2 regions of the Paenibacillus ilasis genome follow, and region 2 is predicted to be linked to the other one. Evidence: riboswitches for the same ligand, from Rfam matches in the RefSeq annotation. Region 2 holds a riboswitch; the other holds the start of a gene.
The links. A riboswitch is a leader RNA that binds a small molecule or an ion and turns the genes downstream of it on or off. The one in region 2 is predicted to bind ZMP and ZTP.

Region 1 (7,999 bases), on a different contig from region 2:
CATAGCAATCTGGCCAGAATGTTTATAGCTCCTAAAAGGACCCCACCTGCATCAGGCGGGGTCCTCTTATCATAGGCTTCTTATGCAAAGGAAACTGTGATTAATATTTCATTTCAGCATAGAGAGGATATTGATCTGTAAGCTCAGCCACCAAACGGCCTGCTTTTTCAAGCGTTGCCTCGTCTTTCGGCTGCTTCAATGTCATGGCTATAATTTTCGCGATGGTCACCATCGCTTGCTCATCCATACCCCGGGAAGTAACCGCAGGGGTACCGATACGGATACCGCTCGTGACGAACGGGCTGGTCGGATCAAACGGGATGGCATTCTTGTTCACGGTAATGCCGATGGAGTCCAGAACTTTCTCAGCGTCTTTACCGGTGATGTCCAGATTACGGGTATCCACGAGCATCAGGTGGTTATCGGTTCCGCCGGATACGATGTTCAGACCTTCCTCGATCAGGGTATCAGCCAGCACTTTCGCGTTCTTTACGACGTTCTCTGCATACGTCTTGAAGGACGGATCCAATGCTTCGCCAAGCGCAACGGCTTTGGAAGCAATGACATGCATGAGCGGGCCGCCTTGGGAGCCGGGGAATACCGCTTTATCGATCGCTTGCGCCCAAGCTTTTTTGCACAAAATCATACCGCCGCGAGGTCCGCGAAGCGTCTTATGCGTCGTTGTCGTTACAAAATGGGCATGCGGAACCGGATTCGGATGAAGTCCTGCCGCAACGAGACCTGCAATATGGGCCATATCGACCATAAACAACGCACCAACGTCGTTCGCGATGGCAGCAAGCTTTTCAAAATCAATGATGCGAGGGTATGCACTTGCACCCGCCACGATCAGGCGAGGGCGATGCTTGAATGCCGCTTTGCGGACTTCGTCGTAATCGATAAGGAACGTGTCCTCTTGCACGCCGTAGGCAACGAAATTGTACAGAAGGCCGGAAGCGTTAACCGGGCTTCCGTGAGTCAAATGGCCGCCATGGGCCAGGTTCATGCCGAGCACGGTATCTCCAGGCTTCAGGGCTGCCAAATATACCGCCATGTTCGCTTGGGCACCGGAGTGCGGCTGAACGTTGGCATGCTCGGCTCCGAACAGTTCTTTGGCACGGTCACGGGCGATATCTTCCACGATATCCACACGCTCACAGCCACCGTAATAGCGTTTGCCAGGGTAGCCTTCCGCATATTTATTCGTCAGAACGGTCCCCATAGCTTCCATAACCGCTTCGCTGACAATATTCTCAGAGGCAATCAGTTCAATGTTGCTGCGTTGACGCTTCAGCTCCAAATCCATCGCTTCCAATACAGCCGGGTCACTCTTCCGCAAATGTTCCATCATGTTCATATCCTCCCATAATCAATCATTATTTTTTCTTGCAAATTCAAAACTACAAGTTGTCATCATTAAAAAAGCGAGTTCTCATTCGAATCAATCGCACAGCGTGGAATCATCCCCCTGCTCGAGCCGATACACCGCGCGTTCTCCGCCAATCAGCTTCGGGCGGGTATAAGCCGCGGTTACGCGCGCCTCTCCGATATAACGCTCGCTCGGCCTGAACGGAACCGCCACTCTCCGCAAATGCATGCCGATCAGCGTCTCGCCGATATCGACACCCGCATGGGCTTCAATCGATTCCGCAAGGCAAGGCTCCTTCATGCTGCGGTAAGCTGCGGAAGCCATCGACCCGCCCGCTCCCGGAATGGGAACAGCCGCTACTTCCGTCAAGCCCAGCCGCTCAAGCAGCTCGCGTTCCATGACAAGCGCACGGTTCAGATGCTCGCAGCATTGATAGGCCACAGCAAAACCGAATTCCGTTTGAACCTCGGCAATGCCCTGAAGGAGCTGCTGGGCCGTTTCTAAAGCGCCGCCTGTACCGATCCGTCGTCCGACCACTTCACTGGTACTGGCTCCGATGACCAGCACTTTACCAGGGCCTAAGACGGCCGCTTCGGCCAGTTCGCGGACAATACGCGCTGTCTGTTCGTTCAAGGAAACCTTGGAGATATCCGTCATGTCACAGTCCTCCCGATGATTTTTTCACAGAAGATGCTTCATTCCCCTATCACGATAGCCGCAGCTGCTTACGCGTTCACCTATCGCGATTCATTCTTCAGGTAACGCTCCTCGATGGCCTTGATCTTGTTCACGCGGCCGACATGGCGCTCGCCATGACTGAAATCCGTTGTCAGCCATGCGCTGACGATTTCGGCGGCAAGTCCGGGACCGACGACACGCTCACCCAGCGCAATCACGTTACTGTCGTTATGCTCGCGCGTCGCTTTGGCTGAGAACACATCATGGGTCAGCGCGCAGCGAATACCCGGCACCTTGTTGGCCGCAATGCTCATGCCGATGCCCGTGCCGCAGATTAGAATGCCGCGATCCGCTTCACCCGAGACGACCTTCTCGCACACCGGTAGGGCATAATCGGGATAATCCACGGAATCGGAACAGCCGCAGCCCAGATCCTCCACCTCGTGTCCAAGACCTCGAATGACTTCCACGATTTCCTCTTTCAGACGAATGCCGGCATGATCCGTACCCAATGCAATTTTCATCTATGAAAAACCCCCTCGTATGTTCGCTTTTGCGTTTTAGCTTGTTTCATTATAACCCAAACTCCACGCAAAAGACGAAAAAAGAGCAGTCGGCGCACGTATTGTGCTCCAAATGCTCTTTGCCCAGGCGACCGGCCGTATATTCCGATGCTCCATCGTGGTTTCATCCACTTCGTCGCCAGTTACACCGGATCTTTTGTTTTTCACCTTCATCTTAAAGCAATACCTTGTGAAAGGCAAGCGGCTTTTTTAGCCATTTGAGCACGGATGTACTCTTCGATTCCGTCTAAGCCGACCCTATTTATGCTGATCCGCTTCCAGCTTGTCCAAGAGACGAAACAACGCCGTCCGAATCTCTGCAGCCGTCGCTTCATATTCCTCCCGCGAGCCTCCAAAAGGATCGGAGATATCGAAGCTCGGGATACGCTGGCGCAGCTCAATCAGACGCTCCCGGTCACGGTCGCTGACATCGCGGCCCAGAGATCTGGCCAGCTCAAGCGCTGCATACAGACTATCCTGTTCCCGCAGATCATCCAGCACCCGGCGGTCATCCTCAACAAACTCTTTCAGAGTGTGCATCTTGTCTGCAGCATGCGGGAACTGCCTTATCGCATACTGCTTATGCGACTGGGTCAGCGTCAGAATCAGGTCTGCCCACTCCACCAGGTTCGCGGTCAATGGTTTGGACACCAAGCGTTCTTGGATATCCTGGTCTCGCAGTATGGATTCCGCATGATGGGACACCGGCATTCCATCCACGGCCGAGACACCGGCGGACTTCGTTTCCAGCGGGACGCCCCGTTGTTTGGCAAGCTTGCGCAGCATGCCTTCAGCCATCGGACTGCGGCAGGTATTTCCCGTGCAGACAAACAGTATATTTTTCACGGTCCCATTCCTCCCGTTCGTAGGTTCTTTGGGGTTATTGTAACAAATATAACGTCAAAAGATAAACATCATGCCAAAGATGACCAAAATCAGCCCGCCCAGCATTTCACCGTACTCCCCCAGCTTGTTGCTTACCTGACGGCCAAGCAGCAAGCCGAGAATGGACAGCAAACCGCCCACGATCCCGAAGGAAATCACGATCAACAATACATCATCCACAAACATCCCGAGCGAAACGCCTACCGAGAAGGAGTCGATGCTGACGCTAAGCGAAAACAGCAGCATACCTAAAAATGCGGTAGGATGGATTCGCTGTCCTTCTCCGCCCCGCAGGGCGTTATACATCATATGCCCGCCGAGCAGAAGCAGCAGCCCTCCGGCCGCAAGCCCTGTGACGTGACCCAGTAACATGCCGACATAGCGGCCGGCAAATAAACCCAGCAGCGGCATCAGCATGTGAAACAACGCGATCATGAAACTGATGCCCAGCATATGGCCTAAGCGCATACCGCCTCTCATTCCAACTCCGATTCCAAGCGAAAATGCGTCTAGCCCGAGTGCAACCGCCATCAGCAGAATCGCCGCAAGCTGTCCCGATTGGACAGACGCCTCCAGCATGCCCATTCCCCCAAGTCCCATGGTCTTGTACACCATATGCGGACAAGGGGTAAATGATGCCAAAAGCGTTCATGCGGCAGCTCAATTCACATCGATGATGTGGTGTCCCGCGGCCTTCAACAGCCGGTTCATGACGGCTGCTCCGAGGCCTTGCTCCGGGCACGCTTCGGCCAGAATGAAGGTCGCGCCTTCGTCATCGAACCGGCGCAGGCCGGCGTACAGACGGCGGGCCGCTTCCTCCGGCGCGGCCAGGCTGCCGAGCGAGACGGCAACGTCCGCGCGGTAGTGACCGATATGCTCGTCGAATGACAGCACGCCGGTCACCTCCCCGCGCCGGGCGGCCGCCTCAAGCTCGGCCGCGATGCGTGCCGACACGGCGTCGGCACGCGGGCCCTGCACCACGCACATCGCACCCTTCGGTGCGTAGTGCGTGTACTTCATGCCCGGCGAGCGCGGCGCCGGGCTCTCCGCATCCCCGGCGGCGCGATGCAGCGCCGGGTCCATGCGCACGCTTGCCGCAACGGCGGCAAGCTGCTCGGCCGTGACGCCGCCCGGGCGGAGCACCGTGACGGCGCCGTCTTCGCCGACTTGTACCACCGTCGACTCGACGCCCACCCCGGCAGGGCCGCCGTCGAGCACGCCGTCGATCGCCCCGGCCAAATCCTCCAAGACATGGCTGGCCAGCGTCGGGCTTGGCCGACCGGAACGGTTCGCGCTCGGCGCAGCCAGCGGACGCCCGGCGGCGCTGATCAAGGCCAGCGCCACGTTGTGATCCGGCATCCGCACGGCAACGGTGTCGAGCCCTGCCGTCACACGTGGGGATACTGCTCCCGGTTTAACGGGCAGTACCAGCGACAGCGGCCCAGGCCAGAACCTTGCCATCAGCGCCCGTTCCGTCTCATTCACATGACGGACCAAGCCGTCGAGCTGAGTCAGCTCCGAAATATGCACAATCAATGGATTGTCAGACGGCCGGCCTTTCGCGGCAAAGACGCGCTCAACGGCTACCGTATTGCCGGCGTCTGCGCCAAGCCCGTAGACCGTTTCCGTCGGAAAGGCCACCGTTCCGCCGAGCTCGAGCACCTGCCCCGCTTCCCGCAATGCCTGCTTCGCTTCCTTCTCCGAGCCCAAGCCCTCCCTGGAAAGCGAGTTCGAGACGTGCCACACTTGAGTTGATTTTGCAGCAGCATGGCGGAAGCCGTTCTCCCGCTGCTGGTTAGGTTCCATGCCGTTCTGTTCCATACCTATCCCAATCTTTCTGTATATGAAATATATAAACTTCAATGCGAGTTTTGCCTATGTCCCAAAATAAAAAGCGCTTTTCGTTCTTCAGTCCCGTGCCGGTCCCACTCAAACCAGTCGCGCCAAAGAGAAAGCACTCTTCTAGAGGTTGTTCAAAAAGTCCGCTTTTGATAAGAAAACCAATCGAGGTCAATTCAAGGACGAGCGACCGCGATTTAAAGGTAGGTTTTCTTGCGATACAGAATTTCATCAGCATAGCAAGATAACTTATAAATTCTATATCTAACACGAAGCGAATCAGGGAAGCAGCTCGGCATCGAATCTTGAATTCAGCCGGGCCTAAGCAGACGCTTTCGAAGTTATGTTTCCTGCGGAAACATTTCAGGTGCTCACGTACCCAAAACAGCAGATGCTTTCGAAGGCTTTTTCTGCGAAAAACGTACGCTCCGCTCCTCACTCCCTAGCTTCATCCAACTGAAGCGTTTTGAAAAAACGCACATCGGAAGCATAAGCTTCGGTGCTGAAAATCCGACTTTTTGAACTCGCACTTCTACTTTAAAGTTTATCATACCGGGTCAGGATTGAAAATCAGCTCGCTCATAATCCTAGAACAAGCTTACCACCCAGTTCCAAATGCCAAGGAACATATCCCACAAGAAGAAGCGGACCTCCGGTTCGCTATCGCCTGCATTCTTCGGTGCTTCCTCTTGGGAAGTTTCACCAGCCTCTGCAGAAACCGTTTGGATACCTGTGTCAACAGGCTGCGCCGCCGCATCCCCGCTGCCACCATCGATGAAACAAAGCGGCGGGAACAAGACGCACCACCAGTTCTGCCCTTGACCTTCCCCTAATGTGATCCGCAGCGCATCGTAATCGCCGGCCGGATACACCGTGCCCCCGTATAACTTCGTCGGGAACGGCACGACGCCAAGCTCTACGGTGTAACTGTACGTAATTCCTCTTTTCTTCAACTCTTCACCCACCAATTGGCGGATTTCCGGAAGATGCTGCCGGGTTAATTCTTTGGCGTCTTCCAGGCTTTGCGGGTTCTCCAGCTGCAGGACCCAGAGCTGCATTTGCTCAACAACCGAATCACGAATCTCTCGTTTGACCAGCTGATCGGACGGGCTATCGGAATTCGCCAGAATGCGAAGACGTATCGATTCCTGGGGGATCGGACCGCCAACAACGGAAGCGTCAATCTGCTGTCCTTCCCAAGCCATGATGACCATAAACATACACGATAAGAGCACAACCATTTTTTTCACGATAATACGGAGGGTTTCACTATAATTTTTCATCTCGGACAACCGCCTCTCTATGACGAAACTCTATGATGCTATCAGTATGTCCGCCGGAAAAAGATATAAACGTAGAATCTAGCAATTTGATATAAAAATCATAGATGGGTGGGTGCGGCACGAACCAAAAAAGATGCGATCCCCATTCGGAATCGCATCTTCGCCAAGCTCGATTATTTAGATTGTCTGTTTTTCATGCCCACATTTTTAAACTAGAGATGGAGCGGTTATTGAGCTTCCCGCAAGGAAAAGTTTAGGCCTGCTTAGAAGCCGCCGGGCGATATGCATGCGGATCCGGCATATCTTCCTCCACTTCCTGTCCATGCAGCTTCACGCTCATGGCTACCCCCAGACTGGCCATACTGATCACAAGGGAGGTTCCCCCGTAACTGATGAAGGGCAGCGTGATCCCGGTCAGCGGCATTAAGCCGATAAACATGCCGATATTCTCGAAGATCTGATATAAGAACATGGCCACGATCCCTATAATGAGAAACGGTCCCGCACGCTCCCGAGATTCCAAGGAAATCAGGATCAGCCGATGGATCAGGATGAAATATAACAGAAGCAGAACGGAAGATCCGATAAAACCGAATTCCTCGGCAATCTGCACAAATATGGAATCGGAGTACGCATAAGGAACTCTGCCCGACTGGATCGACGATCCTTGCATGTAACCCTCGCCGCTCATACCGCCCGAGGCGATGGCAAGCTTCGCATTCGTTGTATGGTAGCTTGCCTTGGCGGTCGCCTTCTCCGGATAGAGCCACGGATCAATCCGTTCCACCCAGTGCGGCTTCAAAATTTTCGATTCCAGCAGCTCATCATGATAATGAATATAGGCCTGTGCGCCGCCGAAGGCCACGCCTGCCACAAGCGCAAGCCCAATGAGCGCATGGGAGAACTTGACGTTCCCGATCCAGAGCAGCCCCAGCAAAATCACGACATAACTGAGCGCGTTACCCAAATCATTCTGGGCCATGACGAGCACAAAAGGCACAAATGCCAAAAGTCCAATCGGAACAACGTCCTTCCAAAAGGACAGCAGCGGTTTGTTTTTGCGCACCAATACAAAGGAAAGAAAAATAATCAGGATCAGCTTGAACAATTCGGCAGGCTGTATACTTAAACTGCCAATGTAAATCCAGCCTTGGGCGCCGTTGATATCCTTACCGATAAACATAACGAGGACCAACACGGCCAAACCGCCCAAGTAAATATATTTAGCATATTTAATCAACAACCGGTAATCCAGCAGGCTTATTCCAAAAAAAGCAATGAAGCCGACAATGTAAAAAGCAATCATGCGGAGATGAGAGCCCTCGAATTTGGTGTCAACGGTTGTGCTGTATATCGACGTAATGCTGATACCCATCATCAAA
Region 2 (7,999 bases):
CCATGGCTGTCCCACGAAGCGTTTCCAACTCGGGGACCGGCTGCTGAATCAGCTTGCCCTCACGGAAAGTGAGCACACGCGGAAGAGTCAAACAATGGGCCCAGCCATGCGAGTCCGTTGGATAGACAACCTCCGGCAAACCCATCCAGCCTACCATGATGCGCCGCTCCTTCTCATCCAGCATGGTCTGCGGTGCGTAGAAATCAAAACCTCGGTCCAGCTCGTAAAAGGGGCCGTGTTCAAACTCCAGCGTGTCCCGATCCAGCGGTTTGCCCGAGATGTAGCCGGATTGGTAAATGTTCCGGAATTCGTCGTTTTGCGGACTCAGCCCCTGCGGTGAAAACAGCAGCACGCCCTGTCCTTCCAGTTCAAAATAATCGGGGCATTCCCACATATAGCCGAAATATCCAAGACGGGTTTGGATTTCCCCTTTGCATGTCCAATCCAGCAAATCCGGTGATTCATAGACAACAGCCGTTCCTGTCTGATCACCCCTCTGGGCGCCGATGACAAACCGGAACAGGTCTTCGTCTTTCCATACCTTCGGATCCCGGAAGTGCTCGGTATATCCGTCCGGCACACGGTCTATCAGCGGTTGATCGAATTTCGTAATGGTGCCAACGCGGTCCATCACTGCCATGCATTGATAAGAATGCCTGCTCCATCCCTCATCCCGGGTATTCCCGGTATACATCAAATACAGTTTGTCGTCTTTCACGATCCCACTTCCCGAATAGGCGCCATATGCGTCAAACGAGTGCCCGGGCTCAATGGCAATGCCTTTGTTTTGCCAGTGCACCAAGTCCTTGGAGGAGGTGTGGTACCAGTATTTCAAGCCGTGAAACGTACCCAGCGGAAACCATTGATAAAACAAGTGATATTCCCCGTTATAATAAGAAAATCCGTTGGGGTCATTCAACAAGCCCATGATGGGCTGTATGTGAAACCTCTGCCTCCATTCGCTTTGTTTTGCTTGCTCCTTTAAGGAGGAAATCTCTTCGGGAGAGGCCTGATCCAGGCGTCGGTATTTCCGTTCTCTGTCCATGTCTCTTCTCCTTGTAAATGGGCTTTCTAATAGCATCAAACGGATCATGCTGTGCGTGAACACCAGCCTGATCCACTTATAGTGGAACCGGTTCCAACTCGAGGTAAAAATAATGAACTCAGCTCCAATACCAGGCAATAGCAGTATTGGAACCGGTTCCGTTTTTTTCAGTATAAAATACCTAATTTAGATTGTCAACGCTTTCCCGATGAATCATATCGCAATTCATGACCGTCAGGAAATCCACAGGCTCGTCGTTGACCAGCTTTATAATATGCTGAGCTGCGAGGTGGCCCGCTTGGGAATATCCATATTTAACGGTTGTCAATCCGGGATGAATCACTTCGGTTACGTCGTATCCGCCAAAGCCGGTAACGGAGAGTTCGTTGGGAATATGAATGCCTCTCATGTGCGCCGCTTTCATCACGCCCAGCGCAATGTTGTCAGTAGCGCAGACCACCGCAGTAGGCATCGTTCGGTTTTGCTCAAAAATAGCCAAAGCCTCCGCAACTCCATCCGCCATCTTAAATCCACTTTCATAGAAAATCGCTTCCACCCCGTCATACTCGCTTAACGCCTTCAGAAACCCTTCTTTCCGCTGAACTCCGACAGCAACGTCTTTTTCCGTCACACCGATATAAGCTATATGACGGTGTCCCTTGGACAGCACATATCGGCCCATGTCATAGCCTGCGGCATGGTCGTTATAAATCATGCTGTGGACCTCCTTATGCTGTTGTCCGAGCAGAATGACGGGAATGCTGATCTCTTTAATCGCGGCAAGATGTGTTTCCGTCACCTGGGTGGCGAATAAAATAATGCCAGATATTTTTTGCCTAGCGAGATCATACAGCGCTTCTATCTCCCTGGATAAATCCTGGCTTGCATTGATGATGAGAAGCTGATAACCGTGTTTCCTTAATTCTTCGTCCATGCCGGCAACGGTCTGCGATGCTGAGAATGAATCCAGACGCGGCACAATGGTGCCGATCATGTTGGTTTTTTTCGCTTTCAAGCTCTGTGCGAACGAATTCGGAATATAGCCGGTTTCCTGAATGACCAGCTCAATCTTTTGGCGTGTCGCATGACTGACGGAACCTCCGTTTAAGAAACGGGAGACCGTGCTTTTGGCAACTCCGGCTTTTTTGGCAATATCTGCAATCGTGTTCTTCATTCGGTTCTCCCGGGAGCCGTTTGCGGCGCTGCACCGAACGGATAAACCTCCGCAGCTCCTTGCTCCGCCACACAACAGGCAATGATTCGTTTGTGCATGAATCTCTCCCCTTCGATTTCACTTTTTCCTAACTATAACATGACGTCTGGGCATCCGTGAAATGCAGACTTCACCCCGAGCCTTTGATGGGCAATACTTTTCTGCGTTCCAGACTCTAGCGGGGAACGAAGCGATTCAAAGGGGGATTCTCCATGCAAATCCCCTTTCGGGACGCGTAAATGAACCGTGCCTTATCCCGTTATTACATGGTTACTGTTAGGCTTGCACGGTTCGCTCAGCCGATTCGACGGTATGCTTCAGCAATGTAGCAATCGTAACGGGGCCAACACCGGCAGGTACTGGTGTAATTGCGGATGCCAACTTCGCGCAGGCTTCGTAATCGCAGTCGCCGATATTGCCTGGATTATAGCCGGCATCCAATACGACGGCTCCCGGCTTGATCCAGTCCCCTTGAATGAAATTAGGCTTGCCTACGGCCGCAACCACGATATCCCCCTGGGACACAATCTCCCCAAGGTTCTTCGTTCTCGAGTGGCAGATCGTAACGGTAGCATTGCGATTAAGCAGCATCATCGATACCGGCTTACCCAGAATCGGACTGCGTCCGACCACCACGGCATGCTTCCCTTCGATTGGCAGATCATAATAATCCATAATCGCAATAATCGCGGCAGGCGTACAAGACGGGTAATCGGCAAAACCAAACGCATTTTGCGAGAAACCAAGCGTGGTCACTCCATCCACGTCTTTTTCAATATCAATAGAATCAAAAGCCGCCCGTTCATCGATATGATGCGGAACCGGATGCTGCAGCAGAATGCCGTGGACATTCGGATCCTCGTTCAGCTCTTGGATCGCGGCAATCAGCTCTGCTGTCGTTGTTGACGTCTCCAGTACCACTTTCTTGGATATGATGCCAAGCCGCTCGCAAGCATTTCCCTTCATCCGCACATAGGTCGCCGAGGCAGGATCATCGCCAACCAGAATCGTTGCCAGACAAGGCGTTACCCCTTGCTGCTTCAATTCCTGTACCTTTACGGCCAGCTTGGCCTTGATATCGTCGGATACCTTTTTTCCATCCAAAATTACGGGTTCCTTACTCATGCTAATCCGCTCCTTCGCCATTGTATTTAAAAACATAAAGAGGCAAGGCGACTTCATCGTCTCCTTACCTCTTGCCCAGGCGTACGGCATATGATCCTATGTGCTCCCTCTTGGTACCCCAAGCTACGCCAGTAACACATAGATAACTTTTTTTAATATACCACGACTTTGGACATCGCGCTACCGATTACGAAACTGACCATTTTAAATCGTAATCTTTTTGATTAATTTAGGGGAATCACGTATGTTGCTGATGGTACAAGCATAGAATGTCCTAAGATCAAATCGCTCCAGGAGGCCCAAATGAAATATCCGGTAATCTTCAGAATGCTGCCCTTCATTATTCCGCTTGTCTTCGTGATTCCGGTCTTGACGATATGGCTGCAGAAGGATTTAAGTCTACTCTCAAGCCATGACATACAGCAGGTAAAAACCATCTTTACGGGTATTTTCCTTGAGGCGCTTCCGTTTGTGCTGCTTGGGGTGCTAATTTCGTCCCTCCTGCAAATGTTCGTCAAAGAACAGTGGGTGCGTCGTATCACGCCCAAAAATCCGGTCGTCGGCGTCCTGTTCGCTTCCATGCTGGGGATTATGTTTCCCATATGTGAATGCGGTATGATCCCGGTCGTCCGAAGGTTGATGCTCAAGGGGATGCCTGCCTACATCGCCGTAACCTTTATCCTCAGCGGTCCCATCCTGAACCCCATTGTGTTCGCTGCAACGATCATGGCCTTCCGTTCGCATCCCGAAGTGACGATCGGCCGGATGGGACTGGCTTTTGCAGTCGCGGTGACGGTAGGTTTGCTCGTCTATGTTTTTTCAAGGAGCAACCCGCTCAAGCGTTCTTTTCAAGAGTTTTCCGAACGGGATTCCGCCAATGGCGGACGCAAGCTGCATGAGCATCCCAAAACATGGAGAAGCATGTTTGTTCACGCCGGAGACGAATTGATTGAGATGGGCAAATACCTGGTTCTTGGCGCATTCCTGACGGCCTGCATCCAATCCTTCATTCCAAGGGAGGAGCTGCTGGCATTGGGGAGCGGTCCCGCCGCCTCTTACTTGTTCATGATGGGGTTTGCTTTCATCCTGTCCCTCTGCTCGACTTCGGATGCCTTTGTGGCATCGGCGTTCACGCATACCTTTACCGTAGGCCCGCTTGTTTCCTTCCTGGTGCTCGGCCCGATGCTGGATTTCAAAAGCCTGCTCATGCTGTCGGCTACCTTCAAAACCAAATTTGTGATCGGTTTAAGCCTGCTGGTGATGACGCTCGTATTTATCGGCTCTGTAGCCGTTGACGCTCTATTGGGTGGTTAGCTGGCGAGAGAAGGAAGATTTGCGAAAAACGAAGAGGAGATTACCGGGACCGTTCAGACTCACCAGGTACCCGTTGAGATTGGAGGTGATTGGGACCATGAAGTCCAGTTTGAGGATACGGATTCACTATACGCTCCGGTCGCTGCTTGTTGCGGCTCTCGCCGCTTATATCATGCATCTGAACGCTTCAGATTCGCTTGAATATTACTTAGCGCCTCATATGCAGACCCTGCTGCTTCTATGCCCGGTTCCGCTGTTGTTCATTGCATTCGGCATGATATGGCATTCCCTTGCAGGTGATTCAGGAGAGGTGTGTGATTGCGAGCACCCCCTTCCTGCCGGCCTTGTCAAAAACGTAACGGTATACGGGCTATTCATGGTGCCGCTGCTGTTTGGCCTGCTCCTGCCGGACCAAGCCCTCGGCAGCGATATGGCTGCCAAAAAAGGCATGATCTACACCTATCCGAATCCCGATGTGCGCCGTAAAACCGATGACCGCAACGCTTCCGTCTTTTCTGGCACGGATAAACGATTACCCGAAGTTGATCAGGGAGTACCAGAAGACCTCACATTAAACGAACGATTCGTTGCCAAGGACATCTATAGCGTGGAGTTTGCAGAGCTTGCCAAGCGCTTATATACGCTGCCCGTCATCCGGGTGGAACCGAACATTTTCTCGGAAACCGTCGGGGCCATGGATATGTATAAAGAGCATTTTCAAGGTAAAGCCATCACGGTCCAAGGCTTCGTCTTCCGCGACGGACATATGAATGAGAATATCTTTGCCGTCAGCCGATTCCTCGTGATGTGCTGCACGGCCGATGCTGTCCCGTTCGGGGTTCTTGTGCGCGGCACAAATGCTGCCTCGTTCGCTAATGACACGTGGGTTCAGATCGATGGCACGATCCAGGTTACCACCTTGAATGGTAAAGAGACTCTGCAAATTCAAGCGGAGCAGATTCAGCCGATTGAGCAGCCGGCATCCCCTTACATTTTCACGAATCCGGACTCCGTCGCGGAGTTTGATGAACTATATTCGAACATAACGATACCGGGAGGTAACAAATAAATGAACAAGATACCTGTTGTACTGATCAGTGGGTTTTTGGGAAGCGGCAAAACCACGCTGCTGCTCAGACTGCTGGCGTATGCCGCCAAGCGGCAGTGGAGAACCGCCGTATTAATGAATGAGATGGGCGAACAAGATGTGGATGGCGATACGGTCTCCGGCGAAATGCCCGATCTTCCGATTGAGAAGCTGCTCGACGGATGTATCTGCTGCACCAGGCGAGACGAGCTGGGTCAAGCATTACAGACCCTGTTCAATCAGAAGCCTGATCTCATATTTATCGAGACGACCGGAGTGGCGAATCCTGAACAGATCCTGGAGGATCTGCAGGATCCATCCCTGTCTAATCAAATCTCAATCCAGCGCAAAATCGCCTTGGCCGACTGCAGCAAATTTCTTGAATACAACAGCTTCTTCGCATCCAGCCGTGAACTGGTCCGCACTCTGAGGGGGCAGATTAGCTTCGCGGATATGATCATCCTGAACAAGGCGGGGGACTGCGACGATAAACAGATCAACAAAGTCATCACCTCCATCCGAAAAATAAACACGACGGCAAGTCTGGCCGTAACCGACTACAGCCGGTTGGATGAGAATGAAGTGTTTACGTCGCTTCAGCTTCAGCCCCGGGAGGATGGGATCCATTCGTCTCCACCTTCGAACCGGAGGCAAGGGAATCTTGCGGATCGTAAGCAGGACAAACCGTTGATTGACGATCACGGCAAGCATGGGCACGACGCCCCTGAGGGAACAGTCATTAACCTTGACCACCATAGCCATCAGCACGGAGAGGAGTCCGGGCACAGCAGCCCTTCCTTTACGGGCCTGGACACCTTGACATTATCTGCTCCATCTCCCTTCCCGCTTCAGATGAGCGTAATTGAAACTTTTCTCGCCGCTCTCGGCTCCAGTCTGATTCGGGCCAAAGGTTACATTCATCTCTCGACGGGTCCCTCTCTAGTTCAGTGGGCGGGTTCACAGCTTGAGTGCCAACCAAGCACGCTGCAGCTGCAGCGCGGCTATCTAACGCTGATCGGCCATCGTTTGAATAAAACGCGCATCGTCCAGGAGTGGGAAGACTTGCTAAGCGGCGTGGTGCAATGAAAGCTGGATGGTTGGTTGGATAGATAATAGATATAAAAAAAAGGAGGTCCACAGAGGATCTCCTTTTTCGATATGCTTCGGATTAGTCCCGAGGATAATTCACTTCCATAATGTCCATAAAAGGAACCTTTGTAATGACGCCATGCTGTTTCATATGCACCTTCCCTGTGCGGGAATCCATTTGATCGATTTGTCCGCGGACCGCTTCTTCCCATCCCCAGACCGTCAGTACGATGACCGATTCCTCCTGGTATGCTTCCGTAAGCTGATTTCCGAGCTCTTCTAGTACAAACTCATCTCTAGTGGGTCTCTTTGGAACTTTTGCTTTTGCCATAACCTTGTCCTCCTGCTTTATGTTGTTCATGCGTCAGCATTACATTCTCAATGAAAACTGAACTTTTAAGATAACTGAATTAGGAATCTACTTCCTATTATACATGAAATACGATTCAGAATACTTGGGACAGCGGAATGAAGGATTAGAATATGCGTATAAACAGGGAATAACTTGTTGAACTTTCCATGACAAATATCCCCTTTAAGTAAACTGTAGCGCTCTTCTTCAGCACTGTCTACGAAAAGGGGATCATATTCTAGAAAACCTGATCATGTGGGAGATGTTAATCCGACATTCATCAATACGCTCTGTATATCAAGAACAGCAAAGCCACTACGAGTGGCCCCTCAACTGTTCGTAATTATTACGATTAATTTCATTCAAAAAAATATAGCCTTACAGCGATAGCTCTTCGATGGCCATCCATGGCAGCGGATTATGAAAAGTCGACCAATCCAGCTGCATTTCCTGATCGTTCAACAAACATTCGTCCAGCTTCTGTTCGATTTGGGTCTGTTCCATCCCAATCCCGATCATCACGAGCTCCGTCATCCGATCTCCCCAGGCGCCATCCCATTTTCTCTGCACATCCGGCTCACTCTGAATCAGCTCCTGCTGCTCCTGCTCGGTTAAAGCAGCCACCCAATATCCTGCAGGCCCGAATTGAATCGAAGGACCGGCCTGACTTAAACTTGCCGCAACATCCTCACGTACAGCCAGCCAAGCGATCCCTTTTGCACGTACGACCTCTTCCGGCCAATCACTCAAGAATTCTGCCAGGCGCTCCGGATG

Region 1: linked by a shared signal. The riboswitch ahead of rpiB (ribose 5-phosphate isomerase B) and the one ahead of ACETK5_RS08265 (bifunctional 5,10-methylenetetrahydrofolate dehydrogenase/5,10-methenyltetrahydrofolate cyclohydrolase) in region 2 are both predicted to bind ZMP and ZTP.

What each region holds. Positions count from the first base shown of each region.
Region 1 covers NZ_JBHDJG010000004.1:511,729-519,727, reverse strand. The annotation lists gene ACETK5_RS29740 (serine hydroxymethyltransferase) at 101-1,351, opposite strand; gene ACETK5_RS29735 (TIGR01440 family protein) at 1,442-2,026, opposite strand; gene rpiB (ribose 5-phosphate isomerase B) at 2,107-2,571, opposite strand; ZMP/ZTP riboswitch at 2,686-2,767, opposite strand; gene ACETK5_RS29725 (low molecular weight protein arginine phosphatase) at 2,869-3,456, opposite strand; gene ACETK5_RS29720 (manganese efflux pump MntP) at 3,511-4,074, opposite strand; gene ACETK5_RS29715 (L-threonylcarbamoyladenylate synthase) at 4,156-5,316, opposite strand; gene spoIIR (stage II sporulation protein R) at 5,922-6,617, opposite strand; gene ACETK5_RS29705 (FtsW/RodA/SpoVE family cell cycle protein) at 6,871-7,999, opposite strand, start outside.
Region 2 covers NZ_JBHDJG010000001.1:1,707,064-1,715,062, reverse strand. The annotation lists gene ACETK5_RS08275 (glycoside hydrolase family 32 protein) at 1-1,045, opposite strand, end outside; gene ACETK5_RS08270 (LacI family DNA-binding transcriptional regulator) at 1,227-2,219, opposite strand; gene ACETK5_RS08265 (bifunctional 5,10-methylenetetrahydrofolate dehydrogenase/5,10-methenyltetrahydrofolate cyclohydrolase) at 2,535-3,383, opposite strand; ZMP/ZTP riboswitch at 3,450-3,529, opposite strand; gene ACETK5_RS08260 (permease) at 3,687-4,697, shown strand; gene ACETK5_RS08255 (TIGR03943 family putative permease subunit) at 4,795-5,766, shown strand; gene ACETK5_RS08250 (CobW family GTP-binding protein) at 5,767-6,870, shown strand; gene ACETK5_RS08245 (YolD-like family protein) at 6,953-7,204, opposite strand; gene ACETK5_RS08240 (GTP-binding protein) at 7,604-7,999, opposite strand, start outside.